Regions from separate parts of the Cupriavidus nantongensis genome, predicted to be linked through region 3. Evidence: predicted binding sites of a transcription regulator. Region 3 holds the regulator's gene; each other region holds the start of a gene.
What was found. Region 3 encodes FNR, which switches genes on or off when oxygen is low (the NO sensors DNR and NnrR bind a similar motif). Its sites were predicted from a motif close to TTGATNNNNATCAA; they were not measured.
Positions count from the first base shown of each region.

Region 1 (7,136 bases), 2.1 Mb from region 3:
CGGCGAAGGTCTGGTAGGCGGCGGTGGGAATGCCGTGGCGCTGCATGAAGGCCTTGGCGAAATCCTTGGACGACTCCAGCTGCGCGGCGGCCTGGGTCGGGCCGAAGATGCGCAGCCCCTTGGCGCGGAAGATGTCGACGATGCCGGCGGCCAGCGGGGCCTCGGGGCCGACCACGGTAAAGGCCACGCCTTCGCGCTCGGCAAACGCCGCGATGACCTCGGGATCGGTCAGCGGAACATTCTGCAGGCGCTTGTCGAGCGCGGTTCCGCCGTTTCCCGGCGCGACGTACACCACCTGCACCTTGGGCGACTGGGCCAATTTCCAGGCCAGCGCGTGTTCACGTCCACCCGAGCCGACAACCAATACTTTCATGATCCACTGCCAGAAAAGAAACGCATGCAAAAAGGCGGCAGCTGGGTCCTGAAAGCCGGGCTGCCGCCGTTGGGGAGCTTGTTACCGTTTTAGTCTTCGATTACCGCGTTGGTGAAGACTTCCTGCACGTCGTCCAGGTTTTCCAGGGCGTCGAGCAGTTTCTGCATCTTGACCGCGTCGTCGCCGCTGAAGCTGACTTCGTTCTGCGGCTTCATCACCACGTCGGCAACTTCGGCCTTGAAGCCGGCGGCTTCCAGCGCGGCCTTGACCGCGGAAAAATCGTTGGGCGGGCAGGTGACTTCGATCGAGCCGTCGTCGTTGGTGACGACATCGTCGGCGCCGGCTTCGAGCGCGGCTTCCATCAGCTTGTCTTCCGGCGTGCCGGGTGCGAACAGGAACTGGCCGCAGTGGGTGAACATGAACGCCACCGAACCCTCGGTGCCCATGTTGCCGCCGTGCTTGGAAAACGCGTGGCGCACTTCGGCCACGGTGCGGGTGCGGTTGTCGGTGAGGCAGTCGACGATGATCGCGGCGCCGCTCAGGCCGTAGCCTTCGTAGCGGATTTCCTCGTAGTTCACGCCTTCCAGGCCACCCACGCCGCGCTGGATCGCGCGCTGGATGTTGTCCTTGGGCATGTTGGCGTCCATGGCCTTGTCCATCGACAGGCGCAGGCGCGGGTTGGAGTCGGGATCACCGCCGCCGAGCTTGGCGGCCACGGTGATTTCCTTGATCAGGCGGGTCCAGATCTTGCCGCGCTTGGCGTCTGCGGCGGCTTTCTTGTGTTTGATATTGGCCCATTTCGAGTGACCGGCCATGATTCTCTCCGAAGCGGAATGCGGTGATCTGCGGTGATGTTGTGCGGGGTCGCCAGGCGCGCCGCGGCTGCCTCGAAAAGGTGGCCGCGCGGCGCGCGCCAGGTGACGGATATGCCTGGCGGCTGGCTATAATCAGCCCAGGATTTTATCACGCGGGCCTGCCCGCGCCGCCCGGACCCACTCGACTCCCACTCGACTCCCAATCGAGTCCCAATCGAGTCCCAATCGACCCTCACGCAATCCAGGAACATCATGGCCGACCCCATCCTCATCGCCAAGAATGCCGAACATGAACTGGTGCTGCTGCCGCAGATGGGCAACCGGCACGGGCTGATCACCGGCGCCACCGGCACCGGCAAGACTGTCACGCTGCAGACGCTGGCGCAGGGGTTCTCGCGCCTGGGGGTGCCGGTGTTCATGGCGGATGTCAAAGGTGACCTGACCGGCATTTCGCAGCCCGGCCAGCCGTCGGACAAGCTCAAGCAGCGGCTCGCCGACCTGAACCTGCCCGAGCCGGTCTGGGGCGGCTGCCCGACCGCGCTGTGGGACGTGTTCGGCGAGAAGGGCCACCCGGTGCGCGCCACGGTCTCGCACATGGGGCCGCTGCTGCTGTCGCGCATGCTGGAGCTGAACGACACCCAGCAGGGCGTGCTGAACCTGGTGTTCCGCATTGCCGACGCCAACGGCCTGCTGCTGCTCGACGCCAAGGACCTGCGCGCGATGCTGCAGTACGTCGGCGACAACGCCAGCCAGTTCACCACCGAATACGGCAATATCTCGGCGGCCTCGGTCGGCGCGATCCAGCGCGGGCTGATCGCGCTGGAATCGCAGGGCGGCGACGTCTTCTTCGGCGAGCCCATGCTGAACCTGGAAGACTTCATCCAGACCGACAAGGGCCAGGGCGTGGTCAATATCCTGGCCGCCGACAAGCTGATGAACTCGCCGCGGCTGTACGCGACCTTCCTGCTGTGGATGCTGTCCGAACTGTTCGAGAAGCTGCCGGAGGCCGGCGACCTCGACAAGCCCAAGCTGGTGTTCTTCTTCGACGAGGCCCACCTGCTGTTCAACGACGCGCCCAAGGCGCTGCTCGACAAGATCGAGCAGGTGGTGCGGCTGGTGCGCTCCAAGGGCGTGGGCGTGTACTTCGTCACGCAGAACCCGGTCGATATTCCGGACACGGTGCTGGGGCAGCTGGGCAACCGCGTGCAGCACGCGCTGCGCGCCTTCACCCCGCGCGACCAGAAGGCGGTCAAGGTGGCGGCCACGACCATGCGCGCCAACCCCAAGCTGGACCTGGAAACCGCCATCGGCGAGCTGGGCGTGGGCGAGGCGCTGGTGTCGTTCCTCGACGCCAAAGGCACGCCGTGCGTGACCGAGCGCGCCTGGGTGCTGGCGCCCGGCAGCCGCATCGGCCCGGCGACGGAGGACGAGCGCAAGCAGCTGATCGCCAACTCGCTGGTGGCCGGCACTTATGAGAAGACCGTCGACCGCGAATCCGCCTATGAAAAGCTGCGCGGCAGCGTGCCGACGGTGGCGAATGGCGGCAAGGCCGGCGCGCCGGCCGGCCAGCCCGCGGGCGAACAGGACAGCGGCTGGCTGGGCACCGCCGGCGAAATCTTCGGCACGCTGACCAAGGGCACCGGCAAGAGCGGCCGCGGCGATTCGATCCTGGAATCGATGGCCAAGTCGGCCGCGCGCACGGTCGGCTCGCAGGTCGGGCGCGAGTTGATTCGGGGCGTGCTGGGGAGTTTGTTGGGGAAGAAGAAGTAAGGGCGGTTCAAGCTTGCCCGCGGTTTGCTCACCTCTCCCGCAGGCGGGAGAGGGAGTACACCGGCGGTCATGCATGGGCGTCAGCGCCGCTGCGCCGCGTCGCGCGCCTTCGCCGCTTCAGCATCCTCGCGCATCTTGCGCGCGAACATGCGGGCGAAGAACCAGCCCATGCCGATGATGAAGACGATCACGCCCAGGCTCATCAGCCCGGTGCTGGTACTGAACAGGATCTTGAAGGCTTCCATGCGTGGCTCCCTTTATGTGTGGACGCTGGCGCGCGGCGAGGTCTCGCCGGCGCTTGCCGCCAGTGTAGGGAGCCGCATCGGGCGGGCTATTGAGGCCGGTCAAGCGCCGGCCAGCCCGCGTCCGTGCCGTCAGTTCTTGGTGCCGAACAGCCGGTCGCCGGCATCGCCCAGCCCGGGCACGATATACGCATCGGCATCCAGGTGGCTGTCGAGCGAGGCGACGAACAGCTTCACCCCCGGGTGCGCCTTCTGGAACACTTCCACGCCCTCGGGCGCGGCCACCAGCGCGACGAAGGTGATGGCCTCGTCCTTGACGCCGCGGCGCTTGAGCACCTCCACCGCGTGCGCCGCCGAATAGCCGGTGGCGACCATGGGATCGCACAGGATAAAGCTGCGATCTTCCAGCGCCGGCAGGCGCACCAGGTATTCCACCGGGCGGTGCTGCTCGTCGCGGTACACGCCGATATGGCCGATGCGCGCCGACGGAATCAGCTCGACCAGGCCGTCGCTCATGCCCACGCCCGCGCGCAGCACCGGCACGATGGTCAGCTTCTTGCCGGCGATTACCGGCGCGTCCAGCTCGACCAGCGGGGTCTCGATGCGGCGCGTGGTCAGCGGCAGGTTGCGGGTGATCTCGTAGCCCATCAGCAGCGTGATCTCGCGCAGCAGCTCGCGGAACGTGCGCGTCGACGTTTCCTTGTCGCGCATGTGCGAGAGCTTGTGCTGGATCAGCGGGTGGTCGAGGATGAAGAGGTTGGGAAAGCGCGGGTCTTGTTTCATGGCTGGCGGCGAGGGCTCGGCGGGATGGCGAGTGAAGCGGGCGCGCGAGGCCGGTTGGGGCTCGCGCGCCGCGCCGTTGCAGCCGGATTGTAATGGAAGCGGGCCGCCGCGCCCGGCAGCGGCCCCGCGGTTGCCCCGTGGTTGCCCTGCGGTTGCCCCGTAGCGCCTTCGGCTAGTCGAGCGCGCGGTCCTTCGACTCGATATCGACCAGGAAGATGGCCAGCGCCGCCACGGCCAGGAACGAGGACAGCAGCGCCAGCGCCAGCGTGAACTGGCTGGCCATGATCGGCGCGACGATCGACGGGGCGAACAGGCCGCCGAAGCGCGCCATTGCCCCCGCGGTGCCCATGCCGCTGGCGCGCAGGTCGGTCGGGTACACCTCGGGCGTGAAGGCGTACAGCGCGCCCCAGGTGCCGAGCAGCGAGAAGCTCATCAGCAGGGTCGAGCCGATCACCAGCGCCGGCGACTGGCCCAGGCTGTACAGCATGCAGCCCGCCGCGCTCAGCAGCAGGAAGCCGATCAGCGTCGGCTTGCGGCCCCAGCGCTCGACCCCATGCGCGGCCAGCGCGAAGCCGGGCAGCTGCACCAGCGCCAGCACGATCAGGAACACCTGGCCACGCATGAAGCCGAAGCCCTGGCCCGCCAGCTTGACCGGCAGGTAGACGAAGACCCCGTAATAGGCGATCGAGATCAGCATCCACGCCGCCAGAAGGCAGATGGTGCGGCGCCGGCAACCGGCGGCGAACAGCGCGAACACCGATTTGCGCTCCATCTTCTGCGGCTGCAGCGCGCCGATCTCCACCGACACGCGGTTGGCTGCCGCCACTCGCTGCAGCACCGCGCGGGCCTCGTCCGAGCGCCCTGATTTATTGAGGTAGAGCGGCGACTCGGGCACGAAGAAGCGGAACACCACGCCCACCAGCGCCGGGATGCCGGTGACCAGGAAGATCAGCCGCCACGCATCATTGCCGCGCGACACCGCGATCAGCGCCAGGATCGCCAGCAGGATGGTGCCGACCGCCCAGAACGACTCCAGCAGCACCAGCCAGCGGCCGCGCCGGTCCGACGGCAGGAACTCGGCCATCATGGTGTAGTCGACCGGCAGGGTGCCGCCGACGCCGATGCCGGTCAGGAAGCGCAACAGCAGCAGCCACTGGAAGTCTGGCGCGAAGGCCGAGGCGACGCCGCAGATGGCATCGATGACCACCGCCATCATCAGCACCGGGCGGCGGCCGATGCGGTCGGCCAGCCGGCCGAACACGAACGCGCCGATCAGCATGCCGACGAAGAACATGGTGCCGGTCTGCAGCGCGGTCGGCACCGGAATGCCGAAGGTCGCTGCGATCGACGGCGCGGTGAAGCCGATCGACAGCACCTGCATGGCGTCGGCAAGCCACACCAGGCCGAAGATGACGAACAGCCGGTACTGGAAGCGGCCGACGCCGGCCGCGCGGATGCCTTGCTCGATCGTGATGGGTGGCGACGACGCTGCGCGCGCGCTGGGCTGCGGGGCCGAGCCTAGCGTGGCGTCCGGGATAGTCGTGGTGGCCATGGATGAAATGGATGACGACATGTTTGTCTACCTGTCTTTATAGGCTGGTTCTGGAACTCGGAAGCACGCGTGGCCAGAAGCAGGCCGGCACGTGATGCCGGCTGCTGCCGAATGCAGCGGGGGCAGCGGCGGCGGCGGGGGCTGCGGCTTCCACCTGGCGACGCTGGAACTAGCCCGGTAGCACGCCTGCAACAGCTTCCTGGTACTGATACGACATAGTCACTCCTGGTTGTCTACCCTTGGTTTGGTCTGGCCCGGCGCCCCGGTGTCTGGCGGAACTATGCAAGCCCCGCGCCAGCGCGTCCGGTGATCTATCGGGCCGGTTTTATGTTTTTGTGTTCTGGTCCGCCGCGTGCGGCGCGCCGTCCTTGTGCGGGGAGGCACCGCAGCGTGCCCGCTGGCACTCATGTAGTGCGCACTACATGATCGTTCAGCGTAAGCTACATGAAACTGGCGGGCAAGGCCGAATTGCGTTTCTCTCCTCGGGGTTTTCCCGCGCGCACGGCGCCGATGCTCAAGGCTCGCCAGCGTGGTGCATGGTGCTCCGGTGGTTCAGTGGGCTGGCGCCGCGCGCAGCCGCGCGACGGTGTTCTCCAGGTCCTGCCAGGCGGGTTTGTCGGGGGCAAAGCGCGCGCGCAGGTACTGCGCCAGCTGCGCGATCTGCTGGTCGTCGAGCGTGTCGGCATAGCCCGGCATCGCGCCCAGTTCGCTGTTGGGCGGTGCCGGCATGCCGCGCAGCAGCACCTGGATCACGTTGTCCGGCAGCTTGCTGTGCAGGTTGGTGTTGAGCGCCAGCGACGGCTTCACGCCGAACTGCGCGATGCCCTGGTCCGACTGGTGGCAGACCGCGCAGGCGCTCTGGTACAGGCGTTCGGCCGGACCGCCGAGCGTGCGCGCGGCGGTCCGGCTGCGTTGTTCGACCTGCACCGCCTGCGCCGCCAGTACCGACGGTGCCGGTGCGGGCGCGCCGAACGAGGCCACGTAATGCGCGATCGCGCGCACGTCGTCCTCGGGCAGTTGCGCGAGCTCTTCCACCACCGGCGCCATCGGTCCCGCGGCGGCGCCATGGTGCGGCGCATAGCCGCCGCGAAGGTAAGTGAACAGCGCAGCCTCGGTCCACGGCACCGGCGCCTGCGACAGCGCGGTCAGCGCCGGCGCTTCCCAGCCTTCGGCGCTGCCGCCGGTCAGGTAGCGGCGCCCGCCTTGCTCGGCGCCGAGCGCGTTGCGCGGCGAATGGCAGGCGCTGCAGTGGCCCAGCCCCTCGGCCAGGTAGGCGCCGCGATTCCATTGCGCCGAGCGCGACGGGTCCGGTGTAAAGCGTTCGTTGCGATGGAACAGCAGGTTCCAGCCGGCCAGCAGCGGGCGCAGGTTGAAGGGGAAGGCGAGCTGCGTCTGCGGCACCGCGGAGGTCACCGGCTCGGCCGACATCAGGTAGCCGTACAGCGCCTGCATGTCGCCGTCGCTGATCCTGGCGAAGGCGGTGTACGGGAACGCCGGATACAGGCGCCGCCCGTCGCGGTGGATGCCTTCGCGCATGGCGCGCTCGAAGGCGGCGAACGACCAGTTGCCGATGCCGGTCTGCACATCGGGCGTGATGTTGG
Region 1 covers NZ_CP014844.1:1,175,451-1,182,586, forward strand. The annotation lists gene purD (phosphoribosylamine--glycine ligase) at 1-373, opposite strand, end outside; gene A2G96_RS05330 (YebC/PmpR family DNA-binding transcriptional regulator) at 463-1,188, opposite strand; gene A2G96_RS05335 (helicase HerA-like C-terminal domain-containing protein) at 1,441-2,958, shown strand; gene A2G96_RS32220 (DUF3149 domain-containing protein) at 3,039-3,203, opposite strand; gene upp (uracil phosphoribosyltransferase) at 3,333-3,983, opposite strand; gene A2G96_RS05345 (MFS transporter) at 4,156-5,556, opposite strand; gene A2G96_RS05350 (c-type cytochrome) at 6,088-7,136, opposite strand, start outside.
Region 1: A2G96_RS32220 (DUF3149 domain-containing protein) is a predicted target of FNR. The motif match lies at 3,293-3,306, and genes of this name have one in related genera.

Region 2 (7,136 bases), on a different contig from region 3:
AGCTGGCCGAAGATGCCGCCACTGCGCGTGGTCAGCGGCGGCATGTAGGTGGCCGTGCCGATGCGGTTGAAGACCAGCCCGCCGCTGCTGTCGTAGGCGCGCGGATCGAACAGGTCCAGCGGCATGTCGCTGCGCTCCTGGTTGTAGTCGGCACCCCACAGCAGCTTGGTGGCCTTGGCCTGGCCCAGCGGCGTGCTGATGGTCAGGCGCCCGCCGAACACGTCGCTGTTCTGGCTGATCTGGTCGACATTGCCGCCGCGCGTGGCCACCGCGCGCGCATCGAACGGCGGGAAACGCGTGAAATAGTCGCGGTAGTAGAACTGGCTCGATACCGTGCTGCCGAACAGGTCCTGGTGCTGGTAGTCCAGGTTGACCACGGTATTGCGCAGCTCGTTCTGGTTGTCCAGCTGCAGGCCGCGGATCGCGCGCGCGGCGGTGGAGCCGGCCGGCGCCCGTGCCACCGACGGATCGGACGCATAGTCGGTGTTCTACTTGGCCTGGTAGCGGCTGACGCTCAGCTGCAGGCGCTGCTGGCCGTCGATGCGCCAGCCCAGCTTGCCGCTCAGGTTGTAGACGTTGGAATCGAAGAGATCGCCCTGGCTGGGCTCCGGCGCAATGCGTTGGCCTTCGGCATCGTAGGGGCTGCCGATGCGCTGCGCGCCCAGGTGGAAGGCATAGTCGATCGGTCCCTGGCTGCCGGAGAAATGCTGCTGCACGTTGGCGCTCAGCCCTTCCTTGCTCAGCCGCGTCAGCGGCGTGCCCAGCGTCACCGTGGTATCCGCGCTCGGCGGCCCGCCGGCCTGGCGCGTGGTGATCGAGATGATGCCGCCGCTGGCACCCGCGCCGTAGAGCGCGCTGCTGCCGCGCAGCACTTCGATGCGCTCGATATTGCTGGGATCGATGGTCGCCAGGTTGCGCGCCGAGTCGCGGTTGGTGTTCAGCGGGATGCCGTCGACCAGCACCAGCGCGCTGCGCCCGCGCAACGTCTGGCCGAAATCCGTCACCGTGCGGCTGGAATCGGCCATGCCCGGAATGACCTTGCTCAGCATGGTGGCAAGGTTGGTCGACCCCGTGCGCAGCTCGTCCAGCTCCTCGCGCTCGATCACCGTGACCTGCCGCATCGGGTTGACCAGGTCGCTCTTGATACGGTCGACGCGCACCTCCACGGCATTCAGGCTGCCCGCTTCCACCGACGCGGCCGGCGCCTGGGCTTGAGCTTGTGCTTGGGCCTGTGCGGCCGAGACAAGCGGCAGCGTGCCCGCGATGGCACAGATCAGCAGGGACAACGGGCGAGGACGAAGGGCGAAACGGATAGAGGTGGCCGGAAGGGTTTGCATGGTGGCTGCAGGCGCGCGCGCAGGGTTTTAATGATTTGTAACAAAACCGGGAATGATAATGATTCCTGATTGTGTTAGCAAGCGCTGGTGCGGTATAGCTTATGTTTGACAAGGCATATGGCCGTGCAGGACGCGATCGGAACCTGCCCTCGTTGCCGTGATAGAGTCGGTCGTCATTCGCTGAAGCGAGCCCTATGTCGCCGCCCTCAACCAAGCAGTGCCAGGGCGGCAGCCGCCCGAGGCGCAACGCGGGCACACCAACGACTGAGGAGCCCCCATGTTTGACCACGTCAAATTCGGAGTCAGCGACTATGCAGCCAGCAAGGCGTTCTTCCTCAAAGCGCTGGAGCCGCTCGGTGTAGCGGTGGCATCGGAGGGGCCGCCGGACTACGGTGTCGAGCTCATCGGAAGGGGCAAGGCCTCGTTATGCCTGTTCCAGACCGACGAGAAGCCCGCGCATCTGCACCTGGCGTTTGTCGCAGAGACCCGGCAGCAGGTCGACGCTTTCCATCGCGCAGCACTGGCGACCGGGGCCCGGGACAATGGCGGTCCCGGGCTGCGGCCGCACTACCACGCGAACTACTATGCGGCGTTCGTCATTGGCCCTGACGGGCACAACATCGAGGTGGTTTGTCACGCGCCCGGGGTGTAACCCTTCAGATCAACAACCTGGACGCGCCAGCCCGGCCACTTCAGATTGATGCCCGTCAAGCGTGCATCCACGTCGGCATCTACGCTGAAGAATGCGCCCCAGCTTCGATCCCGCACATCCCTTCGTCAGGAGACTCATCATGTACCAGCGCATCCTGCTCGCCGTCGATGGCAGCCGTTCTTCGGACCTGGCGCTGAGCCAGGCCATCATCATCGCCAGGGCGACCGGTGCCGAGGTCAAGGCGCTGTTCGTGGCGGACGACACCGATGTCTTCTTCGAAGCCAGCTACTTCAACCCGAAGGAACTGGTCGACAACCTCATCGCGCACGGCCGCAAGGCGCTCGATGCGGCCTCCGTCAGGCTCAGCGAGGCGGGCGTGCCGCACCTGATGCAGCTGGATGAAAAGCCCGTGGCGCCGGGCCAGATCTCGTCGACCATCGTTGCCGAGGCCGATGCCTGGAATGCCGACCTGATCGTGCTGGGCACGCACGGGCGCCGCGGGGTACGGCGCCTGCTGATGGGCAGCGTATCGGAAGGCGTGCTGGCCAAGACGAACAAGCCCGTGCTGCTGGTCCGCAGCGAAATCGAAGGCTAGCTCCGAGACTGCAGGCATGTGGCTGTGGCCAGGGAGACGTAAGAACCCGCACCAGCCGGCGGGTACGAAACCTGCAAACACATGCTGGCATCCGCACTCACCGCATCCACACCATGAAACCTGTCACGCTGATTGGCGCCCCCACCGACGTCGGAGCCGGCACGCGCGGCTGCTCGATGGGCCCGGAGGCGCTGCGCGTTGCCGGCCTGGCGCAGGCGCTGTCTCGCAACAAACTGCAGGTCGAGGACGCCGGCAACCTCGACGGCCCCGCCAACCCGTGGCAGCCGCCCCGGGACGGCCTGCGCCACCTCGACGAAGTGCTGGCGTGGAACCGTGCGGTCTATGACGCCTGCCTCGGCACCCTGCAAGCCGGCCGGCTGCCGCTGCTGATGGGTGGCGACCATTGCCTGGCGATCGGCTCGATCAGCGCCGCCGCGCGCCATTGCCGTGACACCGGCAAGACCCTGATGGTGCTGTGGCTCGACGCGCACGCCGACGCCAATATCGGCACCACCACCCCTACCGGCAACATGCATGGCATGCCCGTCGCCTGCCTGTGCGGAGACGGTCCGGCACCGCTGACCACGCTGGCCGGCGCGGCGCCGGCGGTGCAGCGCAGCGCGATCCGGCAGATCGGCATCCGCAGCGTCGATGCGGAGGAAAAGCGCCGCCTGCACGAATTGCATCTGGCGGTGTACGACATGCGCTACATCGACGAGAACGGCATGCGCCACACCATGCAGCAGGCGCTGGCCGGCATCGACGCGCAGACGCACCTGCACGTCAGCTTCGACGTGGATTTCCTGGACTGCGTGATTGCGCCCGGCGTGGGCACGACCGTGCCGGGCGGGCCGACCTATCGCGAAACCCAGCTGTGCATGGAAATGATCGCCGATACCGGCCGGCTGGCATCGCTCGACGTAATGGAACTGAACCCGGCCTGCGACGTACGCAACCAGACCGCGCAGCTGGCCGTGGACCTGGTGGAAAGCCTGTTCGGGAAATCGACGCTGTGGCGTCCGCCGCCCGGCTAAAAAGTTGCACGGTGTGCCTGTCGATACTTCAAAGCCGTGCCGTATCCGCACGCCACCCTGTCGATCAAACGCCGCAAAATCTTGTCCCCAGCGTCGCCGGGCCTCATGCGGCTTGTTGAATATCTCCGAATTACCTTGTGCCGGCGCAGCTTTCAGGACGCCGGAAACGCTGCAGCGGGAGCTGGCCGGCCGAGCAGGTAGCCTTGCAGCGCATGGCAACCGAGCTTTACCAGGATGGCCTGCTGGGCCGCGGTTTCCACCCCCTCGGCGACGATCTGCAGATTCAGCGTCCTTCCCAATGCGATGATCGCGGAAATAATGGCGGCATCCTCGCCGTTCTCGGTCAGGTCGCGCACAAAGCCGCGATCGATCTTCAGCTCGCTGGCCGGCAGGCGCTTGAGATAAAGCAGGCTCGAGTGGCCGGTACCGAAGTCGTCGATGGCAATGCGCACACCCATCGCGGCAAGGCGCTGCAGGATGGCGAGGCTCTTCTCCATATTCAGCATCGCCGTCGACTCAGTGATTTCCAGGGTGAGCGCGCACGGATCGAGCCGGTGTCGTTCGATTGCGGCGTGCACCGTACCCATCAGGCCCGGGTGGGAAAACTGTGTGGTGCTGAGGTTCACCGCCATGGTCCAGTGCCTGTGGCCGGCCGCATGCCAGCGAGCGAGCTGGGCGCAGGCCTCGTCCAGTACCCAGTTGCCGATCGGCAGCATCATGCCGGTCTTCTCGGCCAGTCCCAGAAACTGGTCCGGCGTCAGCAAGCCGTGCCGTGGATGGCGCCAGCGCAACAGTGCTTCGGCGCCGATCACTTCCGTTTCGGCGGCGGAGAACTTGGGCTGATAGTGCAGCTCCAGCTGCCTCTGATGCAGCGCGCAGCGCAAGTCTTGCGCAAGTTCCAGCTGCGCCTGGACATCGCTGTTCATCGATGCCGTAAAAAAGCACGAGGCGTCGCGCCCGGATCCCTTGGCGTGATACATCGCCGCGTCGGCATTGCGCAGCAACGTGCGCTGGTCATTGCCATCATCCGGGTAGATGGCGATGCCGATGCTGGCCGAGATGCGAAGCGCGTGGTTATCGATCTCGATCGGTTCACGCAGGTCGCCAAGTATCCGCTCGGCCAGCGCCCCGGCGTCATCTGGACCATCGACGGCCGCCAGCAGCACCACCTCGTCTCCGCCCAGCCGGCCTACGATGTTGGCCGCGCCGGCAACCGTCCAGATCCGCCTTGCCGCTTCGGCCAATACGTGGTCACCGATCTGGTGGCCAAATGAATCGTTGATGACCTTGAAGCCGTCCAGGTCGATAAACAGGACCGCCAGCCGCGTACGCAGCCGCGTTGCCGCCTGCAGCGATTGCTCGAACCGGTCTTCGAAAAGCGCACGGTTGGGGAGTTTCGTCAGCTTGTCGTGCAGGGCCAGGTAGCCCAGTTCCTGGTGCGCTGCGGCCAACGAGTTGGCCAGTACGGCAGTGCGCATTTCCATGCGCAGGTCCAGTATCGACGTCAGCAGCGCCATGGCCAGCACGCAGATCGTAATCAACAGCACCGGCATGGCGAGCTCGTCGGCAGCCAGCCCGCTGGCTGCCGCGCGGCAAACGCTGCCCAGCGGAAAGCGCGCGGCGGCCATGCCCGTGTAATGCATCGCCGCGATCGCCACGCCCATCACCACTGCCGCACCCATTCGAAGATGCACGGTATGGCGCGTGTGCTGGCGCAGACGAAAGACGATCCACAACGCCGCGCCGCAAGCCGTGACGGCGATCAGGACCGAAAGGCCGAAGAGCAGCGGATCATAGTCGATGGCGGGATCCATCCGCATCGCCGCCATGCCGGTGTAGTGCATGCCCGCGACGGCGAAGCCCATCAACAGCGCCCCCAGTCCCAACCGGTTCCATGGCAGCGTCTGGCGACTCACCAGCCGCAGCGCGAACCCGGAGGCGGCCACTGCGATCAGCAGCGAATAAGTGGTCAGGGCAATGTCGTAACCCAGCGGGATTGGCAGGCGAAATGCCAGCATGCCGACAAAATGCATGGACCAGATGCCGAGCCCCATGGCCAGTGCCCCGGCAGCCAGCCACATCTGCGCCGCATGGCCCCGCGCCACCGTCAACCGGCCAACCAGGGTGAGCGCCGTATAAGAAGCCATCGCCGCGACAAGCACGGAAAACAGTACGAGTAACTTGTCGTAGCTATGGACGAGCATCGAAGTGGAAGCGGAGACGCAGGAATGGGGGCACGGGCATGGCAGCGTGGTACCTGTGCAAAACCCGCGATTATGGCGCACAACGCGGGTCGGGTCGCCGCTCCACGTAAAACGCTAATCCGGCGCTTGCCGGGTGCGGGGCGCAACCATAGGCAGGATGGGTTGGAAGGCCGCCGTGGGTGGAGGGCAAACCGGCGTCAGGGTCCGCAAGGCGCCTCATGGCACTGGAGATGTTTGATACAACCCGTATCAAGAAAGGCCCGGCATCAGGGACTGATGCCGGGCGAAGCCAGCCGCTAGGGGAAGCGGATCTGCCATCGCAGCGTGGATTCACGCTGCCAGGTGGCGTTTGGAATTTAGCGCAACGGCGCCAGAGCGATTGCAAACGAATGTAAAGTGCAGGCGCCTGCTACCGGTGCCAGGTCGTCAAGTTCAAGGACGCCGCCATGACGAAGCTCCGATCAGGTGTTATATTGGGAGCCATCGTTTCCTAATTTGCCCGTCTGGCAGCATGACCGTACCCCAGCCACAAGTCCCCACGCGCTCGCGTTCCCGCGGCCGCCCGCGCGAGTTCAACGTCGACCAGGCGCTGGATCGGGCTGTGCGCGTGTTCAGCGAACACGGTTACCACGGCGCTTCTATCTCCGACCTGACCCGCGCCATGCGTCTCGCCCAGGGCAGTCTCTACAAGGCGTTCAAGGACAAGCAATCGCTGTTCCTGGCGGCGTTCGATCGCTACCGCGCGCAGCGGTCGGAGAAGCTGCACCGGGCCATCGACAAGGCCGGCACCGGGCTGGAACGCCTGCGCGCCACGCTGGACTTCTATGCCGACTCCGCGCAGGGCGCCACTGGCCGGCAAGGTTGCCTGGTCGTCGGCAGCGCGGTGGAACTGTCGGCATTCGACAAACCGGTTGCCAGCCACATCGCCGCCGCGATGTCGCGCAACGAGGCGTTGCTGGCCGACCTGATCCGCCAGGGCCAGCAAGACGGCTCGATCCCGGCCCATGTGGACGTCGAAGCGACCGCGCGGATGCTGTTGTGCCTGACGCAAGGCATGCGGGTCGTCGGCAAGACCGGACGCAGCCGCGAACAGATGCAAGCCGTGGCGACGGCTGCGCTGCAGGTATTAGCCTGAAAATTTTTTTCGCTATTTAGGAAGCAATCGCTTCCATTTTTGACCGAGGAGAACACCGATGAAGATCGCTTTTCTTGGACTGGGCACCATGGGCCTGCCAATGGCTGCAAACTTGCTCAAGGCCGGCCATGCAGTGCGCGGCTGGAATCGTTCGCCCGCGCCGGTGGCGAAACTGGCAG
Region 2 covers NZ_CP014845.1:1,416,737-1,423,872, forward strand. The annotation lists partial or broken gene A2G96_RS27380 (TonB-dependent receptor) at 1-1,337, opposite strand, end outside; gene A2G96_RS27385 (VOC family protein) at 1,615-1,989, shown strand; gene A2G96_RS27390 (universal stress protein) at 2,129-2,584, shown strand; gene rocF (arginase) at 2,698-3,618, shown strand; gene A2G96_RS27400 (putative bifunctional diguanylate cyclase/phosphodiesterase) at 3,771-5,822, opposite strand; gene A2G96_RS27405 (TetR/AcrR family transcriptional regulator) at 6,334-6,957, shown strand; gene A2G96_RS27410 (NAD(P)-dependent oxidoreductase) at 7,016-7,136, shown strand, end outside.
Region 2: A2G96_RS27390 (universal stress protein) is a predicted target of FNR. The motif match lies at 2,035-2,048, and genes of this name have one in related genera.

Region 3 (7,136 bases):
TCGGCAAGCCCGCCATCGATGCGCCGATTCCGGCCAGCATCGCCGCCTCCGCCCACTGATCAATCCAGGATAGAAAGATGTCCGACAAACAACGCTTCTTTTCCCACGAAACGCTGGAGAAGAACATCGGCTGGCTGATCATCTGCACGATCCTCGTGGTCAGTATCGCGGGTCTGGTCCAGATCGTGCCGCTGTTCTTCCAGCACTCCACCACCGAGCCGGATCCGGGCATCACGCCGTATTCGCCGCTGCGGCTGATGGGGCGCGATATCTATATCCGCGAAGGCTGCGTCGGCTGCCACTCGCAGCAGGTGCGCACGCTGCAGGCCGAAACCGAACGCTACGGCCATTACTCCACCGCCGGTGAATCGGTCTACGATCATCCGTTCCTGTGGGGCTCCAAGCGTACCGGCCCCGACCTGGCGCGCGTGGGCGGACGCTACTCCGACGACTGGCAGCGCATCCACCTGCGCAACCCGCGCGACGTGGTGCCGGAATCCGTGATGCCGTCGTACCCGTGGCTGGAGAAGGCCGTGCTGCCAACCAACGATATCCAGGCGCGCATGCGTGCGCTGGTCAAGCTGGGCGTGCCGTACACCGACGCCGACATCGCCAAGGCGCCGGAAGAGCTGAAAGGCAAGACCGAGGAAGACGCGCTGGTCGCCTACCTGCAGGGCCTGGGCACCAACCGCCGCAACGTGCGCGTCGATGCCGCAGCCGCGGTACCGAAGGAGTAAGCCATGGCCATGATCACCGCCATCGCGACCGTCGTGTCGATGGTCGTATTCCTCGGCATCTGCTGGTGGGCCTGGTCCGCCGGCCGCCAGGCCGCCAACCGCGAATCCGCCATGCTGCCGTTCGCGCTGCCTGACGAAACTACGACAACATCGAGCCGGAACACCTAGCCATGAGCGATTTCATTTCCGATTTCTGGAGTTACTACATTGCCGCCATCGCGCTCATCGGCATCGTCTGGTGCGTATGGCTGCTGTTCTCCCAACGCAAGATCACCAAGACCCCCGGCGGCACGGAAGATACCGGCCATGTCTGGGATGGCGACCTGCGTGAGCTGAACAACCCGCTGCCGCGCTGGTGGATGTGGATGTTCCTGCTGGCCTGCATTTTCGGCCTGGCCTATCTGGTGCTGTATCCCGGCCTGGGCTCGTACGCCGGCGTGCTGAAGTTCTCCACGCAGGGCGAACTGGCCGCGCATCGCGCGGCGCAGGAACGCATGCAGAACGAGATCTACGGCAAGTACCTGAAGATGGACATCAAGCAGGTGGCCGCCGACCCGCAGGCGCGCGAGATCGGCCAGCGCCTGTTCCTGAACTACTGCGCGCAGTGCCATGGCTCGGACGCGCGCGGCAGCCGCGGCTTTCCCAACCTGACCGACAGCGACTGGCTGTACGGCGGCGATCCCGAGACCATCAGCCAGACCATCACCAAGGGCCGCAACGGCGTGATGCCGCCGTTCGGCGCGGTCATCGATGCCAAGCAGGCGGGCGACGTGGCGCAGTATGTGCGTTCGCTGTCCGGGCTGTCGTCGGATCCGATCCGCGTGTCGCGCGGCGAAGGCGCGTTCAAGACCACCTGCGTGGCCTGCCACGGCGCCGGCGGCAAGGGCAACCAGGCGCTCGGTGCGCCGAACCTGTCGGATAACGTCTGGCTCTATGGCAGCTCGGAAGCCAGCATCGTCGAGGCCATCCTGAAGGGCCACAACAACCACATGCCGGCACACGAGGAAATCCTGACGCCCGAACGCATCCGCATGCTGACTGCCTATGTGTGGGGACTGTCCAATACGGGAGGCGGAGCCGGGCAATGATCGACGACTCATGTGAGCGAGCGCTCGAGGCTCGCGGGAGAACTCGCCCATGAATGCGCCCGGGACCGAAGAAGTGGCCCGGGCGGCCGACCTGCAACGGTCGGCCGCTGCGCCGGGCGAGACCTCGGAAGAAACCCTTTACGAGGTCCGCCGCAAAATCTATCCGCGCTCGGTGAAGGGCGCGTTCTCCAGCTGGCGGGTCTGGCTGGTGATCCTGACCCAGCTGATCTACTACGGCACGCCCTGGCTCCAGTGGAACGGACGCCAGGCCGTGCTGTTTGACCTTGGCGAGCGCAAGTTCTATATCTTCGGGCTGGTGCTGTGGCCGCAGGATGTCATCTACCTGACCGTGCTGCTGGTCATCTCCGCGCTGGCGCTGTTCCTGTTCACGGCGATCGCGGGACGGCTGTTCTGCGGCTACGCGTGTCCGCAGACGGTCTATACCGAGATCTTCATGTGGATCGAGCGGCGGGTCGAAGGCGACCGCATCGCCCGCATCCGCCTCGACGGCGATCCGTGGAGCCTGCGCAAGTTCCGCATCAAGGCGACCAAGCATTTCCTGTGGGTGCTGATCGCACTGTGGACCGGTTTCACCTTCATCGGCTACTTTGCGCCGATCCGCGAGCTGGGCGGCGAGGTGCTGGCGCTGACGCTGGGCCCCTGGCAGGCGTTCTGGATGCTGTTCTACGCGTTCGCCACGTGGGGCAACGCAGGCTTCATGCGCGAGCAGGTGTGCAAGTACATGTGTCCCTACGCGCGTTTCCAGAGCGTGATGGTGGACCGCGACACCTATGTCGTGACCTATGACGTTGGCCGCGGCGAGCCGCGCGGCAGCCGCTCGCGCAAGACCGACCATCACCAGGTCGGGCTTGGCGATTGCGTCAACTGCAGCATCTGCGTGCAGGTGTGCCCGACCGGCATCGACATCCGCGATGGCCTGCAGTACGAGTGCATCGGCTGCGGTGCCTGCATCGACGCCTGCAACCAGGTCATGGACAAGATGGACTACCCGCGCGGGCTGATCCGGTACACCTCGGAGAACGCGATGCGCAAGGGCCTGTCCGCCGCGGCATCGCGCAAGCGCCTGCTGCGTCCGCGCGTCATCATCTACTCGGTGATCTGGGTGGCGCTGCTGGCGGGTTTCATGGCGTCGATCATGCTGCGCACGCCGCTGAAGGTCGACATCATCCGCGACCGCGGTGCGCTGGGCCGGGAGGTGGAGGGGCGCTGGATCGAGAACGTCTATCGGCTGCAGCTGATCAACACCACCGAAGCGCCGATGCAGATCCGCGTGCGCGCCGACAGCGATGAACTGAAGGGCCTGACGGTCGAATACGACAAGCAGGCCGAATCGCTGGCGCCGACTTCCAACCGGCTGCTGCCGATCCGCATCCGCGTGCCGATCGAGGCAGCCACGCAGGGCACGCACAAGATCAACGTAACCGTAACGAGCGAAGGCACGGAGCAGGGGCATGCCGAAATCCGGCAATCCACCAGTTTTATCGTGCCGCGCGATTTGTAAAGCTGGACGACTCTGGCGTAGTCGCCAGGACGAAGGGGGCAAGATGAGTCAGCAAGGCAATCCGTGGTGGAAGGAACCGTGGCCGTGGCTGCTGATGGCCGGTCCGCTGGTGGCCATGGTGGCGTGCGGCGTGACGATCTGGCTGGCGTCGGCGCACCCTGACCTGCCGGTGCAGGGCGCGACGCGGCATGGCCTGGTGGTCGAGAAGGCGGAAGCAGTGGCGCCCAGGTCCGCGGCAGCGAGGCAGCCATGAGGTTGCGCTGGCTAATGTGGGTGCTGTGGCCGGGCTTCCTGATGGCGGGCCTGGCGACGGCGACGGTTTTTTCCGTCGTCGATCCGGGCGACCTGAAATTCTTCGGCCACCCGATCGAATCGTCGCGCGAGTCGGTCTATACCGTTAGCTTCCTGCTGGCGTGGGTGTTCTGCGCGTTGTCCAGCGGGCTGACGCTGTACACCATGCCGACGCGGCTGGCGGATACGGACGAACTGGAATAGGGAAGGACCACCGGGAAGGACCACCGCATTGCCGGCGCCGCAGGCGGTGCGGCAATGCCGCGGTGGCTCAGCAGCTACGGCTGTAGAGTTGCTTGATGCCGTCGATGTCGATCAGCTTGACATGCCGCTGGCGGATCTGGATCAGCCCGGCCTCGGCAAAGCGCGAGAACAGCCGGCTGACGGTCTCGAGCTTCAGCCCGAGGTAGCTGCCGATCTCTTCGCGGCTCATGCGCATCACGAACTCGGACGCCGAATAACCGCGCGCCGACAGCCGCTCCGACAGGTTGATCAGGAAGGCGGCGAGGCGTTCCTCGGCGCGCATCGAGCCGAGCGTGACCAGCATCAACTGGTCGTGCGTGATTTCCTTGCCCATCAGGCGCAGGAACTGCTGCTGCAGCGAAGGCAGGTCGGACGACAGCGTCTGCAGATCGTTCATGCGGACCACGCATACCTCGGTGTCTTCGAGCGCGGTCGCATCGGATGCATGCTGCATCTCGCCCAGGCCGTCGAGGCCGACGATTTCGCCGGGCAGGTGGAAGCCGGTAATCTGCGAGCGTCCGTCTTCGGTGGTGACATGCGTCTTGAGCGTACCGAAGCGGATGGCGTAGACCGCGGTGAGCGGGTCGCCCATGCGGTAAAGGGTTTCCCCCTTGTGCACGCGGATGCGTTCCTGCACCAGCGTGTCGATCTTGGCAAGGTCTTGCTGCGACATGCCAACCGGAAGGCACAGCTGTCCCATCGCACAGGTGGAGCAGCGGGGCGACATCTCGGTAATGGGGATGGAAGTGAGCAATTGGAACCTGCTAGAAATGGCAGCGGGGCACGATATGGACATTTTACCGTGCGATGTGATCCGGCAGGGAGACAGAATTGACATTTGGAGTATTGATCAGCGTTTTCCTGCTCGCCCTGCTGGGCGGGGTGCATTGCGCCGCCATGTGCGGCGGGGTGGCGCTGGCCGTGGAGCAGCGGCGCGGCAAGGCAGCGCCGATTGCGGTGGTGCGCAGCCGGACTGCCTGGCTTGGCGAGTTATTGGTGATGCACTTTGGCCGGATCAGCACCTATATGCTGCTCGGTGCCGCGCTGGGCGCCGCCGGCGCCACGGCCTGGAAGCAGGATTACCTGCCGGTGCAGCGCTGGCTGTTCGGTGCCGGCAGCCTGATGCTGCTGTGGTCCGGATGGCGCCTGCTGCGTGGCAGTCCCTTTACCGTGGCCTGGCTGGAGCGGCTGGCGGCGCGTGCCGGCACGGCGCTGGCCGGCCGGCTCGGCGGCCTCGCCGGCGCGTTGCCGGCCTTCGTGCGGGCGCGCGGCGGGCTGGCCCGGCGTTATGGCGTGGGCCTGGCCTGGGGGCTGGTACCGTGCGGCATGGTCTACGGAGCCCTGACGCTGGCGCTGCTGGCAGGCAATGCCGGCTCGGGGGCGCTGGTGATGGGCGTGTTCGGGCTGGGCACGCTGCCGAACCTGCTGGTGCTGTCAGGGCTGTCCGGTTACCTGAGGCTGTGGTCGCGGCGACCGGGCGTGCGCTGGGGAGCGGGCCTTGCCGTGATGGCGTTTGGCGGTCTGGGCATCGCGCGAGCGGTGCTGCTGCCACATTCGCTGGCGGAACAGGGCTTTTGCCTGGTGTTTTGATGCCGCACGCCGCATCAAGCGGCGCCAGGACCCCGCGCAAGCCGGATGATGGTTGCAGGCGGAGGCGGGAATGCCATACAATCGCCAGCATTGCGGTATCGCGCGGAGTCAGACAGGCTGCGGTAAGCAGCGGCGAACAGCGCCTGGCGGCCTTCCTATCAGAAGGCGCGCTCGGGATGCGGGAAGCGGAAGGCTTTCGATGAGCGCCAGTCCCCGCGGTCCATCCGGTTCAAAAGATCTGGTTCAAAAGTCCGGTTGGCGCTGCGGCGTGGTAGATGCCGGCCTTGCTCCCGATACCCGTATTTTCTTGCGTCCGAGGCGTTCAGTTCGCCGACCGCGATGTCCGTTTGTGCGGACGAGCGACGCAAGAGGTTCGCTGGCCGATCCATGACGGCATGCGGACGATCTCCTGCCGGAAGCCCCGGCAACTCGATGCAAAGAAAGGGAAGTGCACGGCCTGGGTACGGCAGGTATCCGGCTCGCTGCGCAATGAGATGGCGGTGGCTCTGGCACCGCTGTATCCAAAATCTCCGGTGCCCCGGATCCGTCCGGGAGCAGGTGCAAAGACAGGCTGCACACCATCAACATGAATACCCAAGAGGCGAAGATCGTCCTCGAGACGGCGCTGATCTGCGCGCAGGAACCGTTGCGCGTCAACGATCTGCGCCGCCTGTTCGACGATGACGTCGGCGCAGACACCATCCGCGTGCTGCTGGACGAACTGCGCCAGGACTGGCGCCCGCGCGGCGTGGAGCTGGTGGCGCTGGCAAGCGGCTGGCGCTTCCAGAGCCGGCCCGAAATGCGGGAATACCTCGACCGCCTGAATCCGGAAAAACCGCCAAAATACTCGCGTGCGGTGATGGAGACCCTGGCGATCATCGCCTACCGCCAGCCGGTGACGCGCGGCGATATCGAGGAAATCCGCGGCGTGACGGTCAGCACGGAAGTGATCAAGAAGCTCGAGGACCGCAGCTGGATCGAGGTCATCGGCCATCGCGACGTGCCGGGTCGCCCGGCGCTGTATGCCACCACCAAGGCCTTCCTGGACGACCTCGGGCTGCGCACGCTGGACGAGCTGCCGCCGCTGGAAGACGCCCAGGCACAGGCACAGGCCGCCTTGCTGGAGCAGCAGGCGATCAATTTCGAGGACCTGGCGGCGAACAAGCCGGCCAGCGCCGACGAGGAAGCCTTTGCCGAGCCGGCGCCCGTGGGCGAAGGCGAAACTGCCGCGCCTGAAGACAGCGCCAATGGCTTTGACGCGCAGCCGCTGCCGGCTGATGCCGAGGCCGGTGCGGGCGATGCCACCGAACCGGCCGCAACCCCTGCGGACGGGGCGCGGGACCAGCTGCCTGACGACGGCACCCCGCCGCACCCGAGCGAGCGCGTGCCGAACTGAACAACATGCAACATCCGATAGTGAATATCTTGTCTGATTCCGTTGAGCAAGACGCCCGCCATGCGGGCGCATCCGCCGACACCGGCGCCGCAGAACCCGGAACGGGCAGCGACGCCGCGCCCCGCCGCAAGGGGCTGCGCCGCGGTCTGAGAAACCTGGTGGCATCCCGCCGCCAGGCCGCGCAGGACCGCGCCGAGGGTGCCGAAGGCGCCGGCGCGGCCGGCCAGGGCGATGCCGGCGAGGCGGTTGCCGCCGCCAGCGCGGGCGCC
Region 3 covers NZ_CP014844.1:3,248,448-3,255,583, reverse strand. The annotation lists gene ccoN (cytochrome-c oxidase, cbb3-type subunit I) at 1-59, shown strand, start outside; gene ccoO (cytochrome-c oxidase, cbb3-type subunit II) at 78-737, shown strand; gene A2G96_RS15025 (cbb3-type cytochrome oxidase subunit 3) at 741-905, shown strand; gene ccoP (cytochrome-c oxidase, cbb3-type subunit III) at 908-1,825, shown strand; gene ccoG (cytochrome c oxidase accessory protein CcoG) at 1,875-3,347, shown strand; gene A2G96_RS15010 (FixH family protein) at 3,391-3,600, shown strand; gene A2G96_RS15005 (hypothetical protein) at 3,597-3,842, shown strand; gene fnr (fumarate/nitrate reduction transcriptional regulator Fnr) at 3,910-4,635, opposite strand; gene A2G96_RS14995 (sulfite exporter TauE/SafE family protein) at 4,713-5,471, shown strand; gene scpB (SMC-Scp complex subunit ScpB) at 6,058-6,867, shown strand; gene rluB (23S rRNA pseudouridine(2605) synthase RluB) at 6,873-7,136, shown strand, end outside.